3 regions of the Thiocapsa rosea genome follow, and region 2 is predicted to be linked to each of the others. Evidence: predicted binding sites of a transcription regulator. Region 2 holds the regulator's gene; each other region holds the start of a gene.
What was found. The regulator FNR, encoded in region 2, switches genes on or off when oxygen is low (the NO sensors DNR and NnrR bind a similar motif). The targets are predictions, from matches to a motif close to TTGATNTANATCAA.

Region 1 (10,133 bases), 1.8 Mb from region 2:
TCAGCATGACCCTAAAAGGCCGTCCCTCCTCGGCTGAGCGTCGATCAGCTCGGTGAGGATCGTCTATAGAAGTGTCGATAGCTCCTGCGTCTCCTGTGAGGGTGACAGCGCGAGTGATCGATGCTCAGACGATGGCACGCCCTTTCAGCACGTGGCGAACCGTGCTCTACCGATGCGATATCCGGAGCATATAGACCTTGCAGACCGACCCAACGCGGCGTAGCCGCTCCACGTATGGACCCCGAAGGGCTGCGCACCCTGAGCCCCGTCCTGTTGCCTCACCTTCCCTACCCTAACCGTCTTCCGTCGCATTCTGGATCGCGATCCGCTCGGGCGGCTCCGTCCAGAAGTTCAGCCACAGGCGGTTTCCGGGCGCGAAGGCTTGTTCCATGCCACACGCCCGACAGTAACCGTCGATGACCTCGATCAACGCCACCTTGCTTCTGGGTTCAAGGTTCATCGTGCGTTCCAACAGCAGCTTCAGGATGGCGTCGGCGTCCATCTTGTCGGTGTCCATCAACAAGGCATCCGGTGAGCAGCTGAAGGCATCCATGAGCTTCTGCAGCGTCGACAGCTTCGGGTCTCCTTCGTCCTGCTCAAGCTTCGACAGATGACCGACCTTGATGCCGGTCCGCTGGGACAGTTGGAGCAGTGTCCAGCCGTTGTCTTGGCGCATGCGCCGAATGTTCTTCCCGAATGACATGCTGGCTCCCCTGGTTGGCCTTGCGCGGTATGCCAAGGTCTTTACGGGGCATCATAACCGGACATTTTGACCGTGTAGGGGTTGCCTACCTTCGCAGGGTCGGTTAGATTTCCCTTCCAGTGGTATTGACAGGGATCCGGGGACGATGGCGACGCGGTATACATTATGCGAAATCATGCTGATCTCGTAGGATGAGTAGAGCTTCAGCGAAACCCATCCTCCAAACCGCCGCGTTGCCGGGTTTCGGTCCGATGCGCTTGGCGCGGGCTGGATGGGTTTCGCTGAGGCTCTACCCATCCTACGCGTATTACAGCTCGCGCGTCGCAAGGAACCGCACGTCGGGCCAGCGCTCTTGGGCGAGATCCAGGTTGACGCGAGTCGGCGCCAGGTAGACCAGCTGGTCGTCGCCGTCCAGTGCGAGGTTCTCGTAGTTTTTCTCCTTGAACTGTTCGAGGCGTTTCGCGTCCTCGCAGACGACCCAGCGCGCGGTCTTCACGTTGGCGGGCTCGAACAGGGCCTCGACGCCGTACTCGTCCTTCAGGCGATAAGCGGCGACATCGAACTGCAGGATGCCGACGGCGCCCAGGATCATGTCGTTGTTCTTGAGTGGCCTGAAGACCTGGGTCGCACCCTCCTCGGAAAGCTGCACCACGCCCTTTTGCAGGGCCTTCATACGCAGCGGATCCTTGAGGACGACGCGACGGAACAGCTCGGGGGCAAAGTACGGGATGCCGCCGTATTTCAGCTCCTCGCCCTCGCTGAAGGTATCGCCGATCTGGATCGTGCCGTGGTTGTGCAGGCCGATGATGTCGCCCGGCCAAGCCTCTTCCACGTGGCGACGCTCGTCGGCCTGGAAGGTAATGGCGTTCGCGACCTGAATGGTCTTGCCGATGCGCACGTGACGCATCTTCATGCCCTTCTTGTAGCTGCCCGAGCAGACGCGCAGAAAGGCCACCCGGTCACGATGTGCCGGGTCCATGTTTGCCTGGATCTTGAAGACGAACCCGGTAAAAGGCTCTTCGGCGGGATCCACCGGGCGTTGCAGTGTTGCGCGTGGACGCGGTGGCGGTGCGTACGCGACGAAGGCGTCGAGCAGCTCGCGCACGCCGAAGTTGTTGATCGCCGATCCGAAGAAGACCGGCGTCTGCCGACCGGCGATGTAGGCATCCAGATCAAGCGGATGGCTCGCACCCTGGACCAGCTCCATCTCGATGCGCAGCTCGTCGGCCTGGTCGCCGAGCACCTCGTCCATGCGCGGGTTGTCGATCCCTTGAATGACCTCGCCTTCGGTGATACGCCCGCCGTGCTGCGCGCTGAAGAGATTCGTCCGATCGAAGCGCAGGTCGTAGACGCCTTTGAAGCGTTTACCCATCCCGATCGGCCAGGTGACGGGCGCGCATTGGATCTTGAGAATATCCTCGACCTCGTCGAGAACCTCGATGGCGTCGCGGCCCTCGCGGTCGAGCTTGTTGATAAAGGTCAGAATCGGCGTGTTCCGCAGGCGACAGACCTCCATCAGCTTGATGGTCCGCTCCTCGACGCCTTTGGCCACGTCGATGACCATCAGGGCGGAATCGACCGCGGTCAGCGTCCGATAGGTGTCCTCCGAGAAATCCTGGTGCCCGGGGGTGTCGAGCAGGTTGACGATGCTGTCTCCGTAGGGAAACTGCATCACCGAAGAGGTCACCGAGATGCCGCGTTCCTTCTCGAGCTCCATCCAGTCCGAGGTGGCATGCCGAGCCGCCTTGCGTCCCTTCACCGTCCCCGCGAGCTGGATGGCACCCCCGAACAGCAACAGCTTCTCGGTCAGGGTGGTCTTGCCGGCGTCCGGATGGGAGATGATGGCGAAGGTACGACGCCGGTTGAGTTGGTCTTGAAGCTCGCTCATGGGGGATCTGTGCAGTCCGGGCTGCGTGCGACTAAACCGCGGAATTATAGACTTGAAGCGCCTGCTCTTCACCTAAAGCGCGCGTTCGCGGTTCAGGCGAACGCTCCGGTCGGTATACTGCGGGGTCCGGGTGCGCGCCACCGCGCCGCACCATCACCCGAAACAGATGATTCGAGCCGATTAGACGATGCAAGAAGCGACGATGCAAAGAGCCTGCGCCGAGCCCGCCCTCCCCCTCGCCTTGCGCCTCAGGGCCATGACCGAGCGGGATGTCGAGACCGTCTGCGCAGCGGATCGCGCCGCTTACGAGCACCCGTGGACGGAAGGCATCTTCCGCGACTGTCTGCGGGTCGGCTACTCCTGCTGGGTGGGCGAGCTCGACGGTGAGATCGTCGCCCATGCCGCGATGGCGGTCGCCGTCGGCGAGTGTCACATTCTCAATCTCTGTATCCATCCCGATTGGCAAGGCCGAGGACTCGGCCGCCGCCTGCTCCGCCATCTGATGACGTTCGCACGCACGCGCCGGGCGGACAGCGCCTTCCTCGAGGTGCGCGCGTCAAACAGCCGTGCCCGTGCGCTTTATGCCTCCGAGGGATTCTGCGAGATCGGCCAGCGGCCCGGCTATTACCCCGCCGCCAAGGGGCGCGAGGACGCGGTCGTGCTGGCGCGCGCGCTGTAGCGGGTGCTGGTGGACTGCGCTGCGCTTGTCCACCCTACGGCGCTTGTCCATACGGCTTCGCCCGCATCAATCGATCAACATCCCCTTGATCATGAAAAACAGCATCGCCGCCATGAGCGCGGATGCGGGCACCGTGATCACCCACGCAGCGACGATCTTGAGCAGCTGGGAGCGTTTCACCAGCTCTTGGCGATAGACCTTGCGCAGGCTTTGGCGCTCGAGCTTGGAGAAATGGGCCGGGTCCATGCTGCGCTTGGCCTTGCGTTTGAGCTCGCGCAGCATGCGTCCCTTCTCGTTGATCGACGCCTTGGCGAATTTCGCAAGGAAGGCATCGATGGCGGCTTGATCGCCCTCGGGATGATGCGATTTGATGGTTTCGAGCATCCGGGCGTATTGACTCTTGAGATACTCGCGCAAAAAACCCACACCGAAGACCGCGCCGACGGCGACATGCGTCGTGCTCACCGGAAGTCCGAGCTGGCTGGCGAGGATGACCGTCACGGTTGCCGCCATCGCGATGCAGTAGGCGCGCATCTGGTCGAGCTCGGTGATCTCCGAGCCGACCGTGCGGATCACCTTCGGCCCGTACAGGCCAAGTCCGATCGCGATCCCGAGCGCGCCCACGATCATGACCCACAAGGGGATCGGTGCCGCCGCCGTGATCTCCCCGGTGCCCGATCCGACGACCTCGACGATCGCGGCAAGCGGCCCGACGGCGTTGGCGACATCGTTCGAGCCGTGCGCAAAGCTCAGCAAGGCTGCGGCGAAGATCAGCGGCACGGTAAAGAGCTGATTGACTCCTTCCTTGGAGTTGCCGATCCGCCGGGCCTGACGTTCGATGATCGGGCGGGCGCCCCAGAAGACCAGCATCGCCAGCACGACGCCGACGCCCAGGGCCTGCTGGATGTTCACGTTCCAGATCCGATTCAGCCCCTTGAGCATCAGGTAGGTGCCGAAGGCGAACGCCATGGCGGCGACCAGATAGGGTACAGCCTGACGCGAGGAGGCAACCAAGTCGGTGCGGTAGGTGATGGTGCGCTTGATCAAGTACAAAAAGCCGGCGCCGATCGCACCTCCCATGACAGGCGAGATGACCCAGCTTGCGACGATCTTCGCCACGGTGTCCCAATCGGCGATCCCGAGCCCGCTCGACGCGATCCCGGCACCCAGCACGGCGCCGACGATCGAATGCGTGGTCGAGACGGGCGCCCCCATGACGGTGGCGATGTTCAGCCACACCGCGGCGGCCAAGAGTGCCGCCATCATGACCCAGACGAAGGTGTCGGCGCTCGCGATGAGGTTCGGGTCGATGATGCCGCTGCGGATGGTCCCGATCACCTCGCCGCCCGCGATGATCGCTCCGGCCGCCTCGAAGATGGCCGCGATGATGAGTGCGCCGCCCAAGGTCAAGGCCCTCGAGCCGACCGCCGGACCCACGTTGTTGGCGACATCGTTCGCGCCGATGTTCATCGCCATGTAGCCGCCGATCATGGCGGCGATCACGATGAAGAGACTGCCGCCGTGCGTGACATCGACCCTGACGACGGTGTAGAGCATGACCCCGATGATGAAGAGCAAGCCGATGCCGAGGCGAAAGAGCTGTATCCGACCCTTCTTGGTCGCCTTTTCAAGCTCGTTGAGGTGTGTCAGCTCCATGTTCCGATCCGCATGCCGATGAGTCGCGCTGCATTGTTCCAGAAATAGAACCGTAACCCAATCGTCATGAACGGGCGCTCGCGCGCATGCGGATCCCGAGATCAGCACCATCAAGGTGCAAAAAGGACCGACCTGATCCGGATCATGCCGAGGTCGATTCGTTTGAAAGCACACGAAAACGACCGTCAATCCAACAGCGTTTCGGGCTATAGTTGAGGCCGTTACTCGGCTCCCGTCTCGCTTCGGGCTGCGCCAGCCGCCGAGTCGGAGTACAGCGCAGCCCCTCCGCGTTGCCGGTCTAACCTACCCTATTCATCCGGGGATCGCTCTGATGTCGCAAAAGCTCATGGTAACCGTCGACGGCAACGAGGCTGTGGCCTACGTCGCTCACTTGACCAACGAAGTCATCGCCATCTATCCCATCACGCCGTCCTCGAACATGGGCGAATGGGCGGACGAGTGGTCGTCGCTCGGGATTCCGAATCTTTGGGGCACGATCCCCGATGTCGTGGAGATGCAAAGCGAGGCCGGCGCGGCGGGCGCGATCCATGGCGCGCTGCAGGGCGGCTCGCTGGCGACGACCTTTACGGCCTCGCAGGGTCTGCTGCTGATGATCCCGAACATGTACAAAATCGCCGGGGAGCTGAGCCCGACAGTCTTTCACGTCTCGGCGCGCTCGCTCGCGGCACAGGGCCTGTCGATCTTCGGTGACCATTCGGACGTCATGGCCTGCCGCGCTACCGGCTATGCGATGTTCTGCTCGGCGTCCGTCCAAGAGGCGATGGACTTCGCGCTCATCGCCCAGGCCGCGACCCTGGAAAGCCGCATCCCCTTCCTGCACTTCTTCGATGGGTTCAGAACCTCGCACGAGGTCGCCAAGATCGAGCAGGTCTCGCACGAGACGATCCGCGCACTGATCGACGAGGAGCTGGTAAGCGCCTGCCGCGCGCGGGCACTGAATCCCGATCATCCCGTGATCCGCGGCACCTCGCAGAACCCGGACGTCTATTTCCAGGGGCGCGAGACCGTTAACCCCTACTACGATGCCGTTTCCGGCATCGTACAGCGCACTATGGACCGCTTCGCCGCGCTGACGGGCCGTCAGTACGGGCTCTTCGAGTATGTCGGCGCACCCGATGCGGAGCGCGTCATTCTGCTGATGGGCTCCGGGATCGGTGCCGCACAGGAGGCGGTGGAGCATCTCGTGGACGACGGCGAGAAGGTCGGCCTGATCAAGATCCGGCTCTACCGCCCCTTCGATCCAGGCGCCCTCCTCTCCTCCATCCCGGTCACCGCCACGCGACTCGCCGTGCTGGATCGCTGCAAAGAGCCGGGTGCCGACGGCGAGCCCATGTATAAAGACGTCGTCACCGCACTCGCCGAAGCCTTCGCCGACGGCCGTGTCGCCACCATGCCGCGCGTGGTCGGCGGACGCTACGGGCTCTCGTCCAAAGAGTTCACCCCGGCCATGGTCAAGGGGATCTTCGACGAGCTGGCGGCTCCCAAGCCCAAGAACCCCTTCACGGTCGGCATCATCGACGACGTCGGGCACACCAGCCTGGCCTGGGATCCGGACTTCAAGCCGGCGGCGATGGCGGGCGTCACGGCCTGCGTCTTCTTCGGCTTGGGCTCGGACGGCACCGTCTCGGCCAACAAGAACTCGATCAAGATCATCAGCGAAGAGACGCCCAACTTCGGTCAGGGCTACTTCGAGTACGACTCCAAAAAGGCCGGTGCGGTCACCATCAGTCACCTGCGCTTCGGCCCGAAGCCGATCAACAGCACCTATCTGATCGGCGAGAACGAGGCGAGCTTCGTCGCCTGTCATCAGCCGACCTTCCTAACGCGCTACGACATGCTCGACCATGCGCGTCCGGGCGCCGTGTTTCTTCTGAACTCGCACACCCCGCCCGATCGGATCTGGGACGAGCTCCCGCGCAAGATGCAGCAGGCGATCATCGACAAGGGTCTCTCCTTCTACGTTATCGACGCCTACGGGATCGCAGGCGCTACCGGCATGGGGCGGCGCATCAACACCATCATGCAGACCTGCTTCTTCGCCATCTCCGGCATCCTGCCCAAGGACGAGGCGATCGCCCACATCAAGCACGCGGTCGAGAAGACCTACGGCAAAAAGGGTCAGAGTCTGTTGGACCGCAACTACAAGGCGATCGATGCCGCACTCGCAGGGCTCCATCAGGTCAGCGTCCCGGCTCAGGTCACCAGTGCATTCGAGCGCCCGCCCGTGGTGCCGATCTCGGCACCCGACTTCGTGCGCAATGTGACCGCCACGCTGATCGCCGGCAAAGGCAACAGTCTCCCGGTTAGCCTGATGCCGGCCGACGGCACCTGGCCGACCGGCACCACGCGCTACGAGAAGCGCAACATCGCCCTCGAGCTGCCGAAATGGGAGGACGACCTTTGCACCCATTGCGGAAAATGCCCGCTGGTCTGCCCTCACGCCGCGATCCGCGCCAAGGTCTATCCGGTCGCGCTCACCGACGCGGCACCGGCGAGCTTCCAGCACGTTCAGATCAAAGGCAAAGACTTCCCGGCCGATCATCACATCACCTACCAGATCGCTCCGGACGACTGCACCGGCTGCGGCCTCTGTGTCGAGGTCTGCCCGATCCGCGACCGCAAGGATCCCAACCGCAAGGCACTGAACATGGTCCCGGCCGAGCAGACGCATGCGGACGAGCAGGCCAATTGGGACTTCTTCCTGACCCTACCGGAATACGATCGCACCAAGCTCGACGGCACCAAGATCAAACACGCCATGATGCTCGAGCCGCTCTTCGAGTTCTCCGGCGCGTGCGTGGGCTGCGGCGAGACGCCCTACGTCAAGCTTGCGACCCAGTTGTTCGGCGACCGCATGCTGATCGGCAACGCCACCGGCTGCTCCTCGATCTACGGCGGCAACCTGCCGACAACGCCCTACACCACCAACCTCGAAGGCCGCGGTCCGGCCTGGAACAACTCGCTGTTCGAAGACAACGCCGAGTTCGGGATGGGCTTGCGGCTCGCCATCGATAAACAGGCGGCCCATGCCGGCGAGATCATCAAGCGGCTGGCACCCAAGATCGGCGAAGATCTCGCCGATAGCTTGCTCACCGCCGACCAATCCGACGAGGCCGGGATCTTCGAGCAGCGCGAGCGCGTGCTCGCGCTCAAGGAGAAGCTCAAGGGCATCCCGGACCTGGATGCACGCACCCTCGAGGCCATCTGCGACCAGATCGTCAAGCGCAGCGTCTGGATCATCGGCGGCGACGGATGGGCCTACGACATCGGCTACGGCGGCGTTGACCATGTGCTCGCCAGCGGGCGCAATGTGAACCTGTTGATCTTGGATACGGAGGTCTATTCCAACACCGGCGGCCAGACCTCCAAGGCGACCCCGATGGGCGCGGTCGCGAAGTTCTCGGCGGCCGGCAAACCGACATTCAAGAAGGATCTCGCCATGATGGCGATGGCCTACGAGAACGTCTATGTCGCCCAGGTCGCCTTCGGTGCCAAGGACGTGCAGACGGTTCGCGCCTTCATCGAGGCCGAGTCCTTCGACGGTCCCTCGGTGATCATCGCCTACTCGCCGTGCATCGCTCACGGCATCGATCTGTCCCATAACCTGCGTCAGCAGGACATGGCGGTCAACTCGGGACACTGGGGCCTGTTCAGGTTCGACCCGCGCCGGCTCGCCGCGGGCGAGAATCCGTTGCACATCGACAGCAAACCGCCGAGCATTCCGTATCGCGACTTCGTGTCCTCGGAGACCCGTTTCAGCGTCCTCACCCACACCCATCCGGAGGCCGCCGAGCGCTATCTACAGCTCGCCCAAAAACACGTCCAGACCCGCTTTACGCTCTACGAGCAGTTGGCGCACCTGGCCGTGCAGAATGCACCCGCGCCGGCCGCAAAAGAGCCGACACCGAAAGCGTCTTAAACCGCGCCCGGTGCGATATGCGTCGTTTTATGGATTGGCTTGGCCGCGCCAGCTCCGACAACTGCTGGAGCCAGCGCGGTTTGAGCTATTCATTTTCGACAATCGCCGGGAGCCGCGGATCGCGGAAGCAGAGGCATCGCGCCTCCGCGGGGGCCGGGTTAAGTCGCCCCGGCCCCCGACCACGACCACTCCAGCCGATCACCGACGGGCGACCCCTTATTCCTTGCCGGAGCAAACCCTATGGATCTCACGACCAACTATCTCGGGCTGACGATCAAGAATCCGCTGGTCCCCTCCGCCTCGCCGCTGTCCAAAAGTGTCGCCATCGCGCGCGAGCTCGAAGACCACGGCGCCGCGGCCATCATCATGTGGTCGCTCTTCGAAGAGGCCGTGACCGCCGAATCCGAGAGCATGGTGCGCTTCCTGCACCATCAAGACATCGGTTTCGGCGAGGCCGAGAGCGGTTTTCTGCCCGTTCATCATGACTTCGAGGGCGCGCTCGAGCGCTATCTGGACAACATCCGCAAGCTCAAGGAGGCACTCGATATCCCGGTCATCGCCAGTCTCAACGGCGTCACGCCCGGAGGCTGGATCAAACACGCCACCGAGCTGCAACAGGCCGGTGCAGATGCCCTGGAGCTCAACGTCTACTATGTCGCCGGGGATGTCACCCAGACCGGGCTTCAGGTCGAGGAGCGTTACCTCGAGCTCCTGCGCGAGCTGCGCGGACACATCCAGATCCCGATCAACATGAAGCTCTCCCCGAGCTTCAGCTCCATCGGAAACTTCGTCGGCCAGGTCGCCGCCGCCGGCGCCAACGGTGTGGCCCTCTTCAACCGCTTCTACCAGCCCGACATCAACATCGACAGTCTGCGTCTGCAATCGAGCCTGCACCCCTCGACCTCCGCCGAGGCCCTACTCGCCATGCGCTGGATCGCCATCCTCTACGGACGTTTCGACGGCCTCTCGCTCGGTGCGACCGGCGGCGTGCACACCTCCGCCGACGCCATCAAGCTCCTGCTCGCAGGCGCCGACGTGGTGCACCTGTGCAGCGCGCTCCTCGGCAAGGGACCGGCCTACACCGCGCAGATCCTGGCGGGCATCCAAGACTGGATGGAGGAGCAGGGATTCGAGTCCGTGGACGACTTCCGCGGCCGCGTCAGCGCCATCTCGGTCCCGAACCCGGCTGAGCTCGAGCGCGCCAACTACGTCAACATCCTGGACAGCTACAGCTTCTCGCCGGGTGTGATGGTGTAGCACCTTAAAC
Region 2 (10,133 bases):
TCGAGCTTCTGGTCGTGCAGCAGGCGCGGGATGCGGTAGATGTTGTCCGCGTCCACGGCCGAGATGACGGCGTCCTCGGTGACGTTCGTGAAGAGCGCGATCTTGCGCCGCTCCTCGTCCGGCAGGTGCTTCTCGGCCCGACACAAGAGGATATCCGGCTGGATCCCGATGGAACGCAGCTCCTTGACCGAGTGCTGCGTGGGCTTGGTCTTGATCTCGCCGGCGGTGCGGATATAGGGCACCAAGGTGAGGTGCATGAAGAGCGCGTTCTCGCGCCCCTCCTCCACCCGCATCTGGCGGATCGCCTCCAGAAAAGGCAAGGACTCGATGTCGCCGACCGTTCCGCCGATCTCGACCATGGCCACGTCCGCACCTTCGGCACCTAGACGGATCGCCTGCTTGATCTCGTCGGTGATGTGCGGGATGACCTGAACGGTGCGCCCGAGATAATCGCCGCGGCGCTCCTTGCGGATGACGCTCTCGTAGATCTGGCCGGTCGTGAAGTTGTTGTTGCGACCCATCGGGGTGCGTAGGAAGCGCTCGTAGTGGCCCAGATCGAGGTCGGTCTCGGCCCCGTCGTCGGTCACATAGACCTCGCCGTGCTGGAACGGACTCATGGTGCCCGGATCCACATTGATGTAGGGATCGAGCTTGATCATGGTGATCCGCAGGCCGCGAGCCTCCAACAGCGCCCCGAGAGACGCCGAAGCGATGCCTTTACCGAGCGACGAGACGACACCGCCGGTGATGAAAATAAACTTGGTCATGGGGGTAGAGGAGGCAGTCGAGGGCAGTGGCCCGGATCCGCCGACAAGCTACCAAAAACCCCGCAACTGCTCAATGCGAATGCCGCCGATCGGCCACTCGGAAGGGCTCGACGCGACCAGGTCCGGCGGTTCCGCGGAGGCCGACTCCGTGTACGCGCGCGACCTTCACAAAACCCGAGGAGGTGTTTTATAGTCGGGTTGGTTTCGCAAAGGACGAAACACACCTTCTCGGCTTTGCAGGCGCTCGATAAGATCGGGCGCCGACGCAGCGGCCTTGATCGATGTTTGACCTAAGAAGATGAGCAGAAACACAGGAGCGTCAACAATGCGTCAGTCAGCAAAATTGATGAGTGCAGCCGCCATCGCAGCGGCCGCCGCCTTCGCCGTGAGCCCGGCGCAAGCCTGGTGGGGTGGACCGGGTTGGGGTGGCCCTGGCTACGGTGGTTACGGACCCGGCTACGGCTCCGGCCTCGGCGACATGTTCGGCGATATGCTCGGCGACGGATGGGGTGACTTCAACATGAACATGAGCGGCGGCGGCCGCGGTTACGGCCGCGGTCGTGGCTACGGAAGCGGTTACGGACGCGGTTACGGCTATCCGGGGTACGGCTACGGTTACCCCGGGTACGGTTATGGCTATCCCGGTTACGGCGCACCCTTCTACGGCGTGCCTTATGCCGCTCCATACGCCGCGCCCGCTGCCCCCGCGACCGGCGAAGCGAAGTAAGCCATACGCAGATTCGGTAGGCTCGCGTCAAGGCCGCGCCCGCGAGGGCGCGGCCTTTTTTACGCGTCGAGGTCGACCGGATGACAAGAAGATAATCTTCGCTTGATCCAGATCAAGCGACGGTTCAAAATCTGTCGACCGAAGATCGAGGGGCGATGCCGTGAGCCACCATAAAGTCATCTCGCTGGAGACTATTCGCATCGCCTGCAGGAACTGTTCCCTGTCGTCGCTTTGCTTGCCCATGGGCCTTGCACCGGATGATGTCGAGCGACTCGACGAGATCGTCAAACGCACGCGTCCGCTCCACCGGGGTGATTTCCTGTTTCGCGACGGAGACCGATTTCGCTCGCTCTACGTCGTGAAGACCGGCTCGGTGAAGACCTTCGCACCCAGCCCCGAGGGCGGCGAGCAGGTGCTGGGCTTTCATCTCCCCGGCGAGGTCATCGGACTGGATGCCATCGACAAGGACATCCACGCCTGCTCGGCAAAGGTGCTTGAGACATCCGCCATCTGCGAGCTCCCGTTTACGCGGCTCGAAGAGCTGACCGCAACCATCCCCAGCCTGCAGCATCAGATGTTCCGACTGCTCAGCAAAGAGATCGGACACGACACGGATATGCTCTTGCTGCTCGGCAAGAAGAATGCCGAAGAGCGGCTCGCCGCCTTCCTGCTCAGCTTGTCGAAGCGTCTGCACAAACGCGGGCTGTCCGCGACGGACTTCTATCTGAGCATGTCCCGGCATGAGATCGGCAATTATCTGGGGCTCGCCGTCGAGACCGTCAGCCGACTCTTCACGCGCTTCCAAGACGACGGCCTGATGAATGTCGACCGCAAGCACATCCAATTGCTCGACGTGGGCATGCTGGAGTCGCTGGTGGGCGGCGCCGGGCAGAATCGGCGCCAACAGCAGCAGAGCTAAACTGCGCCCGGTGAGATGTGAGATATCGGTCGTATTGGATCGGCCCCGGAGCGACCAAGCACCCCGGAGTCGGCGCAGTTTAGGCGTCATCCTTCCACGCGAAGCCAAAGACAACCCTCGGCACTCGCGGCCTGGATGGCCATGAGGCGCTCGGCGTGTGCGTCGAGCGCTGCTTGGTCGGCTCGAATCACGCGAAGTCTGGGCCGACTCGGATCCAGTCGGCCGCGCTGCCGAGCGTCCGGCCCTGCATGAGACGGCGTCGCGACCTCCTCCCCGAGACTCAAGGCCACCTGCCCGCCGGTCATGGCGAGATAGACATCCGCCAGGATCTCGGCATCGAGCAGAGCGCCGTGCAGGTCGCGATGGCGATGATCCACGCCGTAGCGCTTGCACAAGGCATCGAGGCTGTTGCGCTGCCCCGGATGGATGCGCCGAGCCATGAGCAGCGTGTCCGTCACCTCGCACAGGTCCGGGATCCGCGGTGCTTCGGCGTTCCAGCCGGCAATCTCGCGATCGAGAAACCCGAGATCGAAGGCCGCGTTGTGGATGATCAGCTCGGCCCCTTCCACGTAGTCCAGAAAGCCCTCGGCAATCTCGGCGAAGCGCGGCTTATCGGCGAGAAAGGCGTTGGTGATCCCGTGCACGTCGGAAGCGCCCGCATCGATCTGCCGATCCGGCTGAAGATAGCGATGGAAGTTGTTTCCGGTCAGGCGCCGGTCGATCAGCTCGACACAGCCGATCTCGATGATGCGATGGCCAGCCTGTGGATCGAGACCCGTGGTCTCGGTATCGAGCACGATCTGTCTCATTATAAACCGCGTCCAGAATGAAACCCGCCGGGTTGCAGGCAAGCGAGTCCCCGCGGACTCCAAATGCCTCGGACCTGACGCGGTTTAAAAAAGGAAAATTTGAACATCTGAATCGCGTCTGCGCCGACGCAATCCGAATCACGCGACGCTGAGTCGACGCGAAAACCGCGCATGTCATGCCGGACGCGATTCAGCCCCGATCCCGCGATTCGCCAGCTTATCCGCACGCTCGTTCTCGGCATGACCGGCGTGGCCCTTGACCCACTTCCAACGCACCTGATGAGCGCCGATGGCGCAATCCAGACGTTCCCAGAGGTCGCGATTCTTGACCGGCTTACGATCGGCCGTCTGCCAGCCGTTGCGTTTCCAACGCGGCATCCATTCCTCGACACCGCGCTTGACGTATTGAGAGTCGGTGACGATCTCTAGACAGGTCGGACGCTTCATGGCCTCCAGCGCCATGATGACCGCCATCAGCTCCATGCGGTTGTTGGTGGTCGCGCGCTCGCCGCCGCAGAGTTCCTTTTCGACCTCCCCCCATCGCAGCAGGACACCCCACCCCCCGGGTCCCGGATTGCCCTTGCAGGCACCGTCGGTATAGGCGCGCACGCAATCAGGCATGACCGGCCCTGCGTGTCGTCGGCTCAGCAGCACCGCCGCGCAACAGCGACCGCCCCCAAGCCGGGCGCAGCGGCGTCAAGGTCGCCACGCGTTTGACGGCCCGGATCAAATAGACACCACCCAGGATCGGCCAGAGGCGCCGACCCAAGGTGTCGAATGCCGCACAGCTCGGCCCCAAGGCGCGCCGGAACGGCGGCCGAAACATGATGTGCTCGCGAAGCTCGATATCGAAACCCAACACGGACAACCAATCCTCGATTTGATAAGCAGTGCGGAAACGCCCGCACCAAGGGACCTGCGTACCGGAGCCGTGCAGCAGCGACCAGAGGCCCCAGGCACTGAGTGCGTTGAAGCCCAGCACGATCACCCGCCCCTCCGGGATCAGAACGCGCTCGACCTCGCGCAGCACCGCTTGGGGATCGGGCGAGAAATCCAGGGTATGCGGCAGCAGGAGTGCGTCGATCGAATCGCTCGCTAGCGGCAGGCGGCTCGGCAATCCGACGATCTCGCGCCCAGCGTGACCGGAGGGCTGCTCGCAGGGCATCAGGATACGATGGCGGATCCGGCTCGAGGCCATCGCGTCTCGAAAGCTCTCGGTCACGCCGATCTGGACCAGGTAATAGCCAAAGGTGTCGCTCAGCAGCCGCTGAACGCACGCGCTCTCGAGCGCCGCCACCTCGGCTCCGAGCGGCGACCGGTACCAGTCTTGTAGTTCTGCCAGGGGTGAACCCGGGTCCTTGCGCACAGTCATGCCGATGCCTCTTCAAGAGCCGCATGTTAACCGTGATTGAGCGCACTGTCGTGCGGACGTCGAGCGGAATTTCCTGCGACCGGATCTGGAATTAACGGCCGGCTTTGGGTATGATGCTTTCCTAATTCCTGGAAAACTCAATTAAACAATCACTTACCGGGAATTCCTAGGGGGGAAACATGCCTGATGCCGCACGTTTTGCGCGCTCGCTCGGCGCGCTCGGCGTTCTATCGCTGCTCTTGAACGGATGCGCGACGGAGACCCGCATGGTCGATAACGACTTCGGAGACTCCGGCTACTCAGGCATGGTGTCCGCTCGCGAATACGGCTTCGTCCGACCGGCCACGGATGTCGTGGTCATGGAAAGATACACCGCCGGGCGTGCGGATCCGCGCGGTGACCTTTGGAACCGTGTCCGTACCGGGATGAGCCTGGATCTCCACGCAGACGCACGCATCGACAGCACGGTGGAGCGCTTCCGCCGAGACCCCCAGTATCTCTCCAGGATGTCCCAGCAAGGGATGCCCTATCTGCATATGATCGTCACCGAGATCGAGCGGCGCGGACTGCCGATGGAGCTCGCCTTCCTGCCTCATGTCGAAAGTCGCTTCAATCCGGTGGCCACGTCGCCGAAGGCGGCCGCCGGGATCTGGCAGTTCATGCCTTACACCGGGCTCGAGATGGGCTTGAGACAAGATGCCTGGTACGACGGCCGACGCGACCCGCTGGCCTCCACCGGCGCGGCACTCGACTATCTCGAGCAGCTCAACCGACGCTTCGACGGCGACTGGGCGCTCGCCATGGCTGCGTACAACTGCGGTCCGGGTCGCGTGGCCGCCGCACAGGCCGCCAATCGCCGCAGCGGCAAGCCGACCGACTACTGGTCGCTCAACAACCTTCCGAACGAAACCAAACAGTATGTGCCGCAGATCCTCGCCACCGCGCGCCTGGTCGCCGCACCCACCCGCTACGGCCTCAACCTTCCGCCGGTGCCGGATCGTCCCCAGCTCGAGGTGGTTCGCACGCAGCAGCCGGTCGATCTGAACCGGGTTGCCTCGGCGACCGGCGTGCAGCTCTACGAGCTGCAGCGTCTCAACCCCGCACTCAAGCTCGGACGGACGGCTCCCGACGGCCCCGGCCATATTCTGGTGCCGGCCGGGACCGGGCAGCGGATCGGCAAGAAGATGGGCCAGGTCCAGATCATGCCGGCCAGGGCCTCTGCGGCCCAGTCCCGATCCAGTGCCGCAACCCGCTCGACGCTCGCGCGTGCCGAGCGCCATAAGATCCATGTGGTGAAGGGTGGCGAGACCATCGCCTCGATCGCGCGCGCGAACGGTATCGAGCCGCGCGCACTCGCGGAGCTGAACGGCATCTCCGTTCGCGAGCCGCTGCTCTCGGGTCAAACACTCAAGGTCCAGGCGACCGATGACTCCGCCTTGATCACGCACTTGGTCACCAAAGGCGATTCGATCAAGACACTGGCCAAGCGCTACGGGGTCAGCGTCAAGGATCTCCAGCGTTGGAATCGGCTCGCCGAGACGCGGCTGAATCCGGGCGACCTGATCCTCATCTATCCGCCGGGGCGGGCTCCGACCTCCTGACAGCTGACTCATTCGGCTGGTACACTTCGGCGAAGCGCGTCAGCGCTTTTAAAGGCACTTCCGAAGGGGGCAGTTTCGATGTCGAATCACAAGAATGTCTTGGGTGAGCCCCTCGAGCCCTGCTCGACCGATCCCTTGACCGGCTTCACGCGCAGCGGCGACTGCGAGACCGGCCCGCAGGACCTGGGATCCCATACGGTCTGCGCGCGCATGACCCGCGAATTCCTCGCCCTGAGCCTCGCCCGCGGCAACGACCTCGTGACCCCTCAACCCGAATACGGCTTCCCCGGCCTCAAACCGGGTGATCGCTGGTGCCTCTGTGCCGCGCGGTGGCAAGAGGCCCTCGAAGCCGGCGCAGCCCCGCGCGTCGTCCTGAGGGCGACCCACGAGCGCGCACTTGAGGTCGTCAGTCTCGCCGACCTCAAATCGCATGCCTTCGACCTGTCGTGAGGCAAGGGCGAGATCTGGTCGCGCACCAGGCCATGCCTTGATCATCGCCGCAGTGCTGTCGATGGGTTCGGCGCCCGCACCGGCGATGTCGTACCTCCCGATCGCGGATCCGAGCGCGCCCCCAACCCACGCACCGTCCCATCGTGCCCCCCCGGGCAAGGCAGACCGGTTGGTCGTCAAGAAGGCCGAGCGTCGCCTCTACCTGATGCAGGGCGACCGAACCTTGCGGAGCTATGAGATCGCGCTCGGGTTTCAGCCGATCGGGCACAAGACACGCGAGGGCGACGGCCGCACCCCCGAAGGACGCTACCTGCTCGACCGGCGGAACGACCGCAGCCGGTTTTATAAGGCGCTGCACATCTCCTATCCAAGCCCCGGCGACCGATGGCGAGCCGAGCGTCGCGGAGAACCGCCCGGAGGGATGATCTTGATCCACGGCCAACCGAACGGAAAAAACCGCTCGACGCGGATCGAGGATGATTGGACGCTTGGCTGCATCGCCGTCTCCAACCGTGAGATCGACGAGATCTGGTCACTCACCGTCGACGGGACGTCGATCGAGATCTTGCCATGAACCCAGAGCCATCGAAATCGCGCATCGTGTCGGTCGGCGGGCGGCTCCTCTCCTGGGTCGAGATGGTCGGTCTCGTGGTGATCGCCGTCGCGACGCTCATCGCCGGTATCCAGGAGATCACGGAGATGGTCGGCCGCCGCGCGGTCAGCCTCGGCGATCTTCTCCTGCTCTTCATCTATCTCGAGGTGCTGACGATGGTCGGCATCTACCTGCAATCCGGCGCCTTGCCGATCCGCATGCCGCTCTATATCGCAATGGTTGCACTCGCCCGCCACCTGATCATCGACATGAAGGAGATGACCGAGACCGCGATCATCGCCACCTCGGTCGCCATCCTGATTCTGGCCGTCGCCGTACTCCTCATCCGTTTCGGGCATGTCCGCTTCCCCTACAGCGCCTCGAGCCGGGACGAGGATGCGGGTTGATCGGGACGCAAGTCGGGGCGAAACGTTCAGGCGAACCCGCATTCGGACTCGGAATGAAGCGCACTGCGCCGACACCACGCGAGATCACCGGGGTCATCCTGGCCGGTGGCCGCGGACGTCGCATGGGGTGCGTCGACAAAGGGCTGGTGGAGTTCGCCGGTCGCCCGCTGATCGAATGGATCCTTGATGCACTCGCACCACAGGTCGGCACGCTGCTCATCAACGCAAACCGTCATCGCGAGATCTATGCAGGATACGGCGTGCCCGTGATCGCCGACTCCGAACCCGGATTCAACGGACCTTTAGCCGGGATGCTGTGCGCCATGCGCGCCGCTCGAACCGATTGGATCTTGACCGTTCCGTGCGACGGGCCTTTGTTGCCGCCCGATCTCGCGCGCGGACTCATCGCCGCGTTGGCATCGGACGATGCCTCTCTGGCAACAGTCACCGAAGGGGTCCGCATTCACCCGGTCTATGCCCTGATGCCGGTCTCGCTCGAACCGGAACTCTCGGCCGATCTCGCGGCGGGCACTCGAAAGGTTGCGGATTGGATCGTTCGACATCGCCCTGCGCTAGCCGACTTCAGCGATCGGCCACAAGCGTTTTCAAACATCAATTCAGCGGAGGACGTCGCGCGACTCGAAGCACAGCTGAAGACATCGACGTGACAGGGCGGGGACAGCAGAGTCGGTGCCCCGGATAGGGCCGAGCGGGACAGAGCACAACGAAACATAATGCTCTCAAGGGCCGTAGCCCATTGAGAGCAGTGCGACGGGGGCCGGGTGCCTCAGACTGCATCCAACGAAGACCTTTGCCTGCGTTGGATCGTGCCTATCAGCTCAGCTCCGGGTGGTGTCGCAACCTCAGTCGGGGGTCACGTTCTCCGCCTGCGGCCCCTTGGGGCCTTGCGTGACTTCCATGGTCACGCGTTGACCCTCGAGCAACGTCTTACGACCCGATCCATTGATGGCACTATGATGGACAAAGACGTCTTTGCCGCCCTCGCGCTCAATGAAGCCATATCCCTTCTCGTCATTGAACCACTTGACCGTCCCGGAAACCAATTCACCTGGCATATCAACCTCATCACTTAACGGACCAACCTGAGTTGGCTTTACTTAAACCCAGCCTTGCAATAAGGCTAGTGTGTCCTCCACTCGATCTTGAGTGGAATCTGAATCAAGACCATCTGACTCAGTCTTTATCATGCGTCGGATCCCGGTCACCGAAGGGCGTTCCATGGTTCGCGTGCAGCATGCCTTAACCGGATTTTTCTTGTCGTGCCGTACCCCGAATCACCGTGCAGCTCCCGCAACGCACCATACCGAACGGCATCCCTGTTCCGATCGCCCTTCGCTCGAGGCGCAGCCACGACTCGCGCCTTGCCCGATGCGCTGAACCGGACGCGACAACCTCTACTGGAAGGCGGATGCTCATCGGCACGGAATTGGAGAGGAGGCAGGAATAAAAAGCAGATGTCGGAATGGGGTCGATCGTCTGATCTCGAGATTTGATCTCGCACAGGGGTGGCCTCAAACGGTGCCGAGCGATTCGAAGCACCAGGCCCGAATTCCATGCGCGGGGCTTTCACTTGCGCCTAGTGTACCGCGAAATTCGGAAAATGCGCGCCCGTTGCAGCCATCGGAGCAAAAAAATTTGCGCACGCACGGAACCTCTCAACCGACCCGCTCGGGACCCTGCCAGGCCGGACCGGAGCTGGACTCGACACGCTGAATGCTGGGGTACATGAGATTCTGATAAGGCATGCTGACGAAATGCCCCTGAATCGCATCCACACCCGCGGCAGCCAGCATCGGCAGAAGCTCGGCGTTGTCGACCGCCAACGCGATGACCCGCATGCCCTCCTTCTTCGCGCACTGCACCAGCGCGTTCACCGCATCCTGCGGAACACGCCGCTCGACCAGCCCCTGTGTGAGGCTACGCTCGAGCTTGACATGCGTGATGAGGTCGCGGTGCTCCGCGAGAAAGGCGCAGTCATCCACTCCGGCATCCTCGATCAACAGGCCATGATTCTTGGCTTGCAGCGACCGGGCAAAACGCTCCAAGGCCAATCGCGCATCGGTAAAGGCGGACTTGCGCACCTCGATGACGATCGAGCCGCGCGCAAGGCGGGCGGCCGAGATAAAGGCTGCCAGCGCCTTCGCCGTCTCCTCGGAGCTCAGGGTCTCGGTCGCGACATTGATGAACAGCACCGCGTCTTGCGCTCCGCCCTCCTGCATCTCCTGAAGCGTCGCCAAGGCGCGGCGCAGGATCCACAGGTCGATCTTGGTCATCCATCCGGCAGATGCCAGGACGGGCAGAAATTCAGCGGGCATCAGCAGTTTGCCGGTGTCGTCCTTGAGACGCACCAAGGTCTCGAACATGCTTCGATGCTCTTCGTGCGTGCTCAGCGAGATGATCGGTTGAAATTCGAGCGTGAGCCCGCCTGCATCGATCAGCGCACGGATACGGGTCTGATCGTCAGCCGG
Region 3 (10,133 bases), 2.7 Mb from region 2:
TCGATCGCTGCTCAGGATGCGCTCGATCCGGACGTTGGAGCAGCGCAACAGCTCCTCGAACGCCTCGCCATGATCGATCTGGGGAAGGTCCTGAAAAAGATTACACGACATCCCGGTCACAGCCCTCGCCAAGGAAAGTTTGGAGGATGGGTTTCGCTGACGCTCTACAGACAGAAACCCGGCAACGCGGCGGTTTGGAGGATGGGTTTCGCTGACGCTCTACCCATCCTACGCGTCCAACTAAAATGTTCGCCTTGTCTCTGAATCGTCTTTTCAGACATCCTGAACCGCGTCTCGCCGAGTTAGAGATTAGCTCCAACGCAGGCCAAATGCAGTGGCCACCTCAGGAGGCACCGGACGCGGTTCAGCCTTACAACAAAACCCGCTCGATCCCCCCGTCCTGCACCCGATCCAAGAACCGCTGCTGCCAGCCCTCGCCCAGCATCCGACCGGCCATCTCGACGACGATATAGTCGGTCTTCAGACCCGTGTCGTCGGTGTACTTGGCCAAACCCTGCTGGCAGGCCGGGCAGGAGGTCAAGAGCTTGACCTCGCCGGCCCGAACAACATCCAGTCCGGTAAGCGCATGAATCCCGGCGGTCAACTCCTCTTGCTTGCGAAACCGCACCTGATTGGCGATATCCGGCCGCGCGGTCCCGAGCGTGCCTGCCTCGCCGCAGCAGCGATCCGAGAGCATGACCGTCTGGCCGATCAGACTCGCCGCGACCTTGAGCGGCGCATGGGTCTTCATGGGCGAGTGACAGGGGTCGTGATAGAGATACTGAACCCCTTCGACACCGTCCAGACTCATGCCCTTCTCCATCAGCCACTCATGGATGTCGAGCAGGCGGCAGCCGGGGAAGATGCGCTCGAACTCGTATTTGAGCAGTTGATCCATGCAGGTCCCGCAGGAGACCACGACCGTCCGGATATCCATGTAATTCAGCGTATTGGCAACCCGATGGAAAAGCACGCGGTTCTCCATCGTGATCTGGCGTCCACGCTCCTCGAGCCCGGCTGAGCGCTGCGGATAGCCGCAGCACAGATACCCGGGCGGCAGCACGGTTTGGGCACCCTGCTCATAGAGCATCGCGAGTGTGGCCAGCCCGACATCGGAGAAGAGTCGCTCCGAGCCGCAGCCCGGGAAGTAGAAGACCGCCTCGGCGTCCTCCGCAGCCACCCGAGGATCGCGCAGGATCGGCACCTGCGTCTTGTCCTCCAGCCCCAGGATCTGGCGAAAGGTCCGCTTGGGCAGCTCGACCCGGATCGGACGACTCACCAGATCCACCACCTGGCTCGCCAGCGCCGGACGATGACTCGTCGCGCCCGGCTTGGCGGTGCGCTTCGCGGTCAATCGCAACGCCTTGGCGACGCGATGACCGAGGTTCATCCCCGCAAAGCCCCACTGCGCCAACCCCTTGCGGAGCAGTCGCACCGCGCGCGGGTCCGTGACGTTCAGGAACTGCATCGCCGCCCAGGAGCCGACGTTGAACCGCTTTTTCCCGCGATCGATCAGGATGCGCCGCATCCGCATGGTGACATCGCCGAAATCGATGTTCACCGGGCAGGGATTCAGACACTTGTGGCAGATGGTGCAGTGATCCGCCACGTCGTTCATCGCCTCGAAGTGACGCAGCGAGAGACCGCGACGTGTCTGCTCCTCGTAGAGGAAGGCTTCGATGATGAGCCCCGTGCCCAGGATCTTGTTGCGCGGCGAATAGTTGAGATTCGCCCGCGGCACGTGCGTCATGCACTTGGGCTTGCACTTGCCGCACCGCAGACAGTGCTTGACGTCGTCGTTGAGTGCGCCGAGCTCGGTCTCCTCCAGGATGATGGCCTCCTGCTGGACCAATCGCAGCGACGGCGTGTAGGCGCCTTCAAGCCCGGAGCCCGGCATCAGCTTGCCTGGGTTGAAGCGCCCGTGCGGGTCGACACGCTGCTTGTAGACGACGAAGGCGTCGAGCTTCTCGCGCTCCAGGAACTGCAGCTTGGTGATGCCGATGCCGTGTTCGCCCGAGATGACCCCGCCCAGATCGGTTGCCAGCGCCATGATGCGGGCGACCAGGCGGTCGGCCTCCTGGAGCATGAGGTAGTCCGATGAATGCACCGGAATGTTGGTGTGCACATTGCCGTCGCCGGCGTGCATGTGCAGGGCGACGAAGAGGCGCGAGTCGCGGACTTGGGCGTGGATCTCGGTCAAGCGTTCGCGCACGCGCGCCAGATCCTTGCCGCCGAAGATCTCGTCCAGACGCTCTGCGATCTCTTTGCGGTAAGACTGGCAGAGGTCTCGACGGAGCATCATGGACAGCAGCGTATCGCCTTCGCGAATACGGGCCCTCTCCGTGTCGCCGAGTCGATCCAGATGCTCTTCGGCGGCCTCGTCCAAGCCGCTCAAGATGGTCTGCCAGCGTTGCCGCGCCGCTTGTACCGCCTCGCGTGCCGCGTCGCGCTTGGCACTCAGGATGGCGACGGCCTCGACCGAGTCTTGATAGTCGCCCTCCCCGCGCGCGCACCCAAGATCCCTGGCGAGATCCCTGCCAAGATCCCCGGCGAGATACTCGAGCACGGCCGCCATGATGGCGTCCTTGTTGCGGATCGACTGCTCGATATTTATCCGTTCGATGCCGCGACTGTAGTCCGCAAGGCGATCCAGCGGGATGACCACGTCCTCGTTGATCTTAAACGCGTTGGTGTGGCGCGAGATGGCGGCGGTACGGGCGCGGTCGAGCCAGAAGCGCTTGCGCGCCTCCGGGCTGACGGCGATGAAACCCTCCCCGTCGCGCGCCCGGGCGAGTGTCACGACCTGAGCGGCGGCCATGTCGACCAACGCCTCGTCGTCGCTCACCAGATCCGCGATCAGCACCATCTTGGGCAGCTCGCGCCGTGCGGCCTTGGTGGTGTAATCCACCGCGCGGACATAGCGCTCGTCGAGATGCTCGAGCCCGGCCATCTGTAAGCCCGGCAGGGCTTCGAGATAGTCCTTGATCTCGACGATGGCCGGCACGGCCAGATCCAGATCCGTCCCGAAGAACTCCAAACAGACGGTGCGCACATGATCCGGCATCCGATGCAGGACGAAGCGCGCCGAGGTGATGATCCCGTCGCAGCCTTCCTTTTGGACCCCGGGAAGGCCGGAGAGGAACTTGTCCGTCACGTCCTTGCCGAGTCCCGCCTTGCGCAAGGCCGAGCCGGGCATCTGGAGGATCTCGGGTTCGCCCTTGGGCGTGACCCCGTCGGCCAAGAAACGACGGATGCGAAACCGCACCAGCGGTTGCTCGTGGATCTTACCGAGGTTGTGATCCAGACGCTCGACCTCCAGCCAATCCGCATCGGGCGTCACCATCCGCCAAGAGGCCAGATTGTCCAGCGCCGTGCCCCAGAGGACGGCCTTCTTGCCGCCCGCGTTCATCGCCACGTTGCCGCCGATGCAGGAGGCATCCTGTGAGGTCGGGTCGACGGCGAAGGCCAGACCGGACCGATCGGCGAGGTCAGAGACCCGACGCGTCACCACCCCGGCGCCGCAGCGCACCGTCGGCACCGCGCCCTCGACGCCGGGCAGCGCGATACGCTCCACGCCCGAGAGATCTTCGAGCTTCTCGGTGTTGATGACGGCCGTCATCGCCTTGAGCGGCACCGCCGACCCGGTATAGCCCGTGCCGCCGCCGCGCGGGATCAGCGTCAGACCGGATTCGATACAGGCCCGCACGATCGGCGCGATCTCAGCCTCGGTGTCGGGCGAGATGACCACGAAGGGCATCTCCACGCGCCAGTCGGTGGCATCCGTCGCGTGCGAGACCCGCGCCAGACCACCGAAGTCCAGGTTGTCCTTGTGCGTGATCCCGGCAAGCGCCTTGCGCAACCGCGCGCGCTGCGCCTTCTCCTCCTCGAACCAATCCGCAAAGCGCTGCACGGCCGCACGCGCCGCAGCGAGAAGCTCGCCGGCCTGGCGATTGTCGTTGAGCCGCAGCTCGAACTGATCGAGCCGATGCGTCAGCGCCTGCAGCAGCAGACTGCGACGCTCCGGGTTGTCGATCAGGTCGTCCTGAAGATAAGGGTTGCGCGTGACCACCCACATGTCCCCGAGCACCTCGAAGAGCATCCGCGCCGAACGCCCGGTCCGGCGGCTCCCGCGCAGCTCTTCGATCAGGCGCCACATGGGCTCGCCCAAGAAGCGGATCACGATCTCCCGGTCGGAGAAAGAGGTGTAGTTATAGGGGATCTCGCGGATCCGTTGCTGGGCGGCGGCGGTCATATCGATTCGGTCATCGGCGGTAGTTTCTTGCACTGCACAAAATGGTACAGCAAAGGCCACTCATCATGGCCATGCGGTTGACGAGGCTGCCCGCAGGGTCGAGCTGTTTCGGCGTGTCGAGGATGCGGTTCGAGATCGTTCGTTGTCGTTGTCGTTGTCGTTGTCGTTGTCGTTGTCGTTGTCGTGACCGACCAGCGATACGACCACGACCACGATTACGACAACGACAACGATGCTTTGGTCATCCTCTCGTCCATGCCTCTTAGGTCCCCCAAGCCGGACGCAAAACTTCGGCCCCACACCCGGGTACGCCGACTTCAGTCGGCCCCCGGGGAGGCGGACTTCAGTCCGCCGTGCGGGTGTGCTCGGGGAGGCCGACTGAAGTCGGCGTACCCGGGCGGTCGCGGTCGGCGACCTGGACACTGCCGATGTGGCCGAGTCGCTCTGGACGCGGTTTAAGGGTCGTCGGAAACGCCGATTGACCTTCCATTGACTTGGGTCAAACGGCCGAAACTCGATCCCGGTTAGGTTTGCGCGGATGTCTGCCCCCCCGACCCAGCACCGCACCCTCAGCGCTCGCGTGAACACCTTCGGTCAGTACCTGCTGAGCCGTTATGGTCAGCGGGTGCACAAGCTCGCGCTGAACGCGGGCTTCACCTGCCCCAATCGCGACGGTCAAAAAGGGATCGGCGGCTGCACCTTCTGCAACAATGTCTCCTTCAGCCCCAACGCGACGGAACCGGCACCGATCGCCGAGCAGCTCGATGCCGGACGCGCGGTCATCGCCAAACGCACCGGGGCGCGCCGCTTCATGGCCTACTTTCAGGCCTATACCAACACCTACGACCCGATCGAGACGCTGCGCGAGCGCTACGACGCCGCACTCGTCCATCCGGACGTGATCGGGCTCTCGGTCGGCACACGTCCGGACTGCGTCCCGGAAGCCGTCTTGGACCTGCTCGCCCGCTATCGCGCACGCGGCAAGGAGATCTGGCTCGAGCTGGGCCTTCAGTCGGCGGACGACCGCACGCTCGAACGGGTCAATCGCGGGCACGACTTCGCGGACTTCCGAGCCGCGGTTGCGGCCGCACGCCGTCGCGGAATCCCGGTCTGTGCACACCTGATCGTCGGACTCCCGGGCGAGGGGCGCGAGGCGGCCTTGTCGAGCCTGGAGCGGGTGCTCGAGCCCGGCGTCGCGGGATTGAAGATCCATCCGCTGCATGTCGTGCGCCACACCCGTTTGGCGATCGACTGGCGACGCGGCGACTACACACCGCTCGCGCTCGACGACTACGTGAACATCTGCGCCGACATGGTCGAGCGCACGCCGCCCGAGGTGACCTTCCATCGCCTCACCGGCACCGCCTCGCGTGATGTCCTGCTCGCACCTGCGTGGTGCAACCGCAAATGGGCGGTCCTGAACGCCATCGAAGCGGAGCTGTACCGACGCGGCTCGCATCAAGGCGATCACGCCGCGCCCGCTTCCCATCAACAACTCGCAAGTACAGCCTGACCCTCGGAGACCACCCTGTATGGAGCTCGTCTGTCCTGCCGGCAATCTGCCGTCGCTCAAGGCCGCCGTCGACAACGGCGCCGATGCCGTTTATATCGGGTTTCGCGACGACACCAATGCCCGTCACTTCGCCGGCCTGAACTTCGGCGAAAAACAGATCCGCGAGGGTCTGAAGTACGCCCGCGACCGTAAGGTCAAGGTCTTCGTCGCCGTGAACACCTACGCCCAGCCGAGCGGCTGGTCGCGCTGGACCGCCGCGGTCGATCGGGCCGCGGACCTGGGTGTCGATGCCCTGATCCTCGCCGACATGGGCGTGCTCGACTATGCCGCCGAGCGTCATCCGAACCTCAATCTGCATCTCTCGGTGCAGGGCTCGGCGACCAATCCGGCCGCGATCGGCTTCATGCATCGCCATTTCGGGATCCGTCGCGTCGTGGTGCCGCGCGTGCTCTCGCTGGCCCAGGTCGCAAACCTGATCGAGAACGTCGAGGTCCCGGTCGAGATCTTCGGCTTCGGCAGCCTCTGCGTCATGGTGGAGGGGCGCTGCCTGCTGTCGTCCTACGCCAGCGGTCAGTCGCCCAACACCTTCGGCGCCTGCTCGCCGGCCGCGCATGTCGAATGGCGCGATACCCCGCAGGGCCAGGAGACCCGGCTCGGCGGCGTCCTCATCGAGCGGCGCGGCCACGGCGAGCCTGCCGGTTATCCGACGCTCTGCAAGGGACGCTTTACGGTCGAAGGCGAGATCCGTCACGCCATCGAGGAGCCGACCAGCCTGAACACGCTCGACATCCTGCCGGGCATCCTCGCAGCCGGCGTGAGCGCCATCAAGCTCGAAGGGCGTCAGCGCAGCACTCGCTATGTCTCGCAGGTCACCGGGGTGTGGCGCGAGGCGATCGATGCCTGCAAACGCAATCCGCAGGCGTTCCGCGCGAAAGAGAGCTGGCATCAAACCCTTGCTCAGGTCTCGGAAGGTGCGCAGACAACCATCGGCCCTTATCACCGGCCTTGGCACTAGTGCAGCACGGCCAATGTGTCAAGTACGTTCGTTGTCGTTATCGTTGTCGTAATCGACCATCGAAGAACGACCACGATTACGACAACGACAACGACAACGACAACGACAACGACAACGACAACGACAACGGAAATGATCTCGGATGGTCTCGGATCTCTGAACTGCTCCCCTAGACCGAGCCCGCGACCTGTAGGGGCGAATTGATTCGCCCATGAACGCCGGTCGATTCCTTGAACACACCTGAACCTTCGATGCGTTTTGATCCGGAACGACGATGACAATGGATTCCATGCAGAGCCAAACGCCACGCCCGCGCCTCTCACTCGGCCCGATCCTCTATCACTGGTCGCGCGAGCAGGTTCTCGACTTTTATGCCGAGATGCTCGAGACCCCGGTCGACGTCATCTATCTCGGAGAGACCATCTGCTCGAAGCGTCGCCTGCTGCGCCCGGAGGATTACTGGGAGCTGGCAGAGCGGATCGTTGCCGCCGGCAAAGAGGCGGTGATCTCGACACTGGCCCTGATCGAATCCGACGGCGAGCTCAAGACCCTCAAACGCATCTGTGCCGACGAGCGCTTTCTCGTCGAGGCCAACGATCTGGCCGCACTGGAGTTTCTCGAAGGGCGTCCGTTCGTGGCCGGTCACTCGATCAACCTCTACAACCAACGCACCCTATCCTTCCTTGTCGCCCGCGGCCTTAAACGCTGGGTCTTGCCGGTGGAACTCGGCCGCGAGACCGCCGCCGACCTGCTGGCCGCGCGCGCGGACGGGGTGGAATGCGAGCTGTTCGCCTTCGGGCGCCTGCCGCTCGCCTATTCGGCGCGCTGTTTCACCGCCTACAATCGCGATCTGCCCAAGGACGACTGCCGGTTCTGCTGCGCCGACTACCCGGATGGCCTGCTGGTCGCGACCCAGGACGGTGAGCCCTTCCTGGCGCTCAACGGGATCCAGACCCAATCGGCCGGCACCCACAATCTGCTCCCCTCACTGCAGGAGGTCACGCGCATGGGTGTGGATCTGCTGCGCATCAGCCCGCAGTCTCAACACACCGCGGGCATTATCGAGGTCTTCGCCGCCTGTCTGACCGGCGACATGGATCTCGCGTCCGGGATGTCGAAGCTTCGCGACTGGACCCCCTCGGGCCTTTGCGACGGGTATTGGACGGGGCAGGCCGGGATCGCGAACAGCCCGATGGAGCGACGGGTTTAGCCTCGTCGTTTCACTCGTTTTAATTCCGGCCATCGTGGCTCAGAGCGCCACGCGTGACACCGCGGAGCGGGTGTCACGAGTTCCTTGGGGTTTGGGGTGTGCCGAGCCGTGCGGGGTACAACCAACCGTCGGCGGACGTTGTGCTTCCCAACGTCAGCACAACCTACGCCTGTGAAAACGCCCGGCAGCAACCATTAACGTCCCGGAAAGCGCAACCCCGCCACACGATCAAGCGCTCGGGTGAGCGGCGCCCAGCGCTCCGGCGGCTCGAATGCATCCAAAAAGTTCTTCAGATAGAGCCCCAGTTCGGTATCCCCGGACATCCGCAAGCGGCGCTGAAAAAACAGTGTATCCGCGTCCTCGCGCCGCGCAGCCAACAACATGAACTCGCGCAAACCGCCGGCAACGCTCGCGTCCGGCGGCTGATCCTTGCCGTATCCGCGAATATGGCCGCCGCTCACACCCAGGCAGTAGCGGACCCCGATATCGTCGATCTCGATACCGACCCGACGGCCGTCCAGAAAATCCAGCTCGCCTTCAGCGAGGGATTCCTTCATGACCTGGTTCAACACGGTCGCCAGCGTTTGGCTGTGCAGAACACTTGGGATCAGGCGCAGGGGTAAGGTCAGGGGAAATAGCAAACGTTGAGCAGCGGGCATGGCGGGTTCTCGTACCAAGAGGATTGTCATGAGGTAGCCGGTCATTATCCTAGCCGCGGCTGCATTCTCCGAATGATCTGCATCAACAGCCGTCACGGCTCACCTGGACTCACGCGCAAACCGCATTCGATTCCGCTCCAGCACACCTTGAGCCACCGCGGGACTGGCTGCGCGCGCGGCGGACTCCGCTTCGGAACGACGTGACAGGGCCGGGGATAAGCGCGAGCTAAGCCGGGTCAAAGGTGCGCGCTCTTGAGAGTCGATCAACGAGACCGCCTCTGTATTGACATCAGCCGAGCGCCCGCCGCTAGCGACAGCCGCATTGGCCATTGCCGGCGTCACGGCCATTCCGACCAACTGCTTCGCCTGCGCTGTGTAGGGCTGGACGCCCTTCTTTCGAAGATAGGCGACAAGAACGGCATGGGTATACCGCTGCGTCTCCGGATAGGTTACGAATCCTGCGCTTCGCTCCAAGGCCCCCTCGCCGGCGTTGTAGGCCATGACTGCGGGGCCGATGCTGCCGTAACGTTCGAGTAACCGCTTCAAATGCCGCATCCCGGTATCGAGGTTGGTTGGCGGATCAAAGAGCGCTTCGACCGAAAAGACGCCGTAGTCGGCGGCCGTAGCCGGCATCACCTGCATGAGACCAACCGCCCCGGCGGGGGACACGGCATGGGCGTCGTATGCCGACTCGGCCCGGATCAACGCATGAACAAGATCGAGATCCAGGCCATGGCGGCCTGCCATCCGCTCGACCATCGCCAGGATTTCCGTGCGCGAAGGGGGAGCACCGCCCGGCGGTTTCGGCAGACCGTTTTCCACAGTTTCAACACTCAGTTCGGCAACCGAGCCTCGCGCTAGACCCGCGAGGGCCGAGGCAGACGCCTCGGCATCGGCCCCTAACGGCGCTGGCCCGACTCCGCCACCTCCGCTTCCGACAGGTTCCGGCTCAAGTGCAAGCGCTGGCCCCACCATCACAGCGAACGCAATAATCTTGCATCCTAGCCCTATTGATCGACGAGCCCTCATTCGTTATACCTCCGTGAAATTGATCCTGGACCGAGCGTAACAGGTTCCGAACCCCGACGTTAATTCAAGCCCACCACCATCACTCAGCAACCAAGGGTTTACCCGAAAGCAAAGCTTCTGTAGACTTTAACCTGAGATTGAGCTGGAGACCATTGAGCTGGAGACCTGATACTTCTGATCACTACGGCATACGAATCAATACTGAGCTTTACAATCCGCAATCTTCGCGGATAAAGCAATCCGACAGACTGGCCCGAAGCACGGCACTCAATCATCACACGAGTGCTCTCATCAGATTTTTCGTCCATTCGCAAGTCCTGATCCTGGCCGGGTCGCCATCTAACAGCAGGGAAACACCTGCGGCGGAACTGTTGCCGAGGATTGCGGCTGCGCCTCCTGAACCGCTCACGATGAGCGCGCGAACTAATGACCGAAATCGCGAAGCGGAAGCGCGA

Region 1: nifJ (pyruvate:ferredoxin (flavodoxin) oxidoreductase) is a predicted target of FNR. The motif match lies at 5,059-5,072, and genes of this name have one in related genera.
Region 3: mnmL (tRNA modification radical SAM protein MnmL/YtqA) is a predicted target of FNR. The motif match lies at 4,742-4,755, and genes of this name have one in related genera.

Annotation. Positions count from the first base shown of each region.
Region 1 covers NZ_RBXL01000001.1:4,551,670-4,561,802, reverse strand. The annotation lists gene BDD21_RS20325 (helix-turn-helix domain-containing protein) at 293-703, opposite strand; gene BDD21_RS20320 (peptide chain release factor 3) at 1,011-2,591, opposite strand; gene rimI (ribosomal protein S18-alanine N-acetyltransferase) at 2,794-3,270, shown strand; gene BDD21_RS20310 (inorganic phosphate transporter) at 3,337-4,926, opposite strand; gene nifJ (pyruvate:ferredoxin (flavodoxin) oxidoreductase) at 5,258-8,866, shown strand; gene BDD21_RS20300 (dihydroorotate dehydrogenase-like protein) at 9,107-10,123, shown strand.
Region 2 covers NZ_RBXL01000001.1:2,772,290-2,782,422, reverse strand. The annotation lists gene BDD21_RS12360 (CTP synthase) at 1-767, opposite strand, end outside; gene BDD21_RS12355 (sulfur globule family protein) at 1,093-1,494, shown strand; gene fnr (fumarate/nitrate reduction transcriptional regulator Fnr) at 1,655-2,413, shown strand; gene dnaQ (DNA polymerase III subunit epsilon) at 2,500-3,222, opposite strand; gene rnhA (ribonuclease HI) at 3,397-3,843, opposite strand; gene BDD21_RS12335 (class I SAM-dependent methyltransferase) at 3,836-4,594, opposite strand; gene BDD21_RS12330 (transglycosylase SLT domain-containing protein) at 4,774-6,195, shown strand; gene BDD21_RS12325 (DUF2237 family protein) at 6,274-6,645, shown strand; gene BDD21_RS12320 (L,D-transpeptidase family protein) at 6,731-7,219, shown strand; gene BDD21_RS12315 (phosphate-starvation-inducible protein PsiE) at 7,216-7,644, shown strand; gene mobA (molybdenum cofactor guanylyltransferase MobA) at 7,698-8,312, shown strand; gene BDD21_RS12305 (cold-shock protein) at 8,508-8,720, opposite strand; gene BDD21_RS12300 (EAL domain-containing protein) at 9,321-10,133, opposite strand, start outside.
Region 3 covers NZ_RBXL01000001.1:5,463,457-5,473,589, forward strand. The annotation lists gene BDD21_RS24320 (cupin domain-containing protein) at 1-111, opposite strand, end outside; gene BDD21_RS24325 (DUF3683 domain-containing protein) at 371-4,252, opposite strand; gene mnmL (tRNA modification radical SAM protein MnmL/YtqA) at 4,791-5,765, shown strand; gene ubiU (ubiquinone anaerobic biosynthesis protein UbiU) at 5,785-6,780, shown strand; gene ubiV (ubiquinone anaerobic biosynthesis protein UbiV) at 7,061-7,990, shown strand; gene ubiT (ubiquinone anaerobic biosynthesis accessory factor UbiT) at 8,185-8,649, opposite strand; gene BDD21_RS24350 (lytic transglycosylase domain-containing protein) at 8,749-9,408, opposite strand.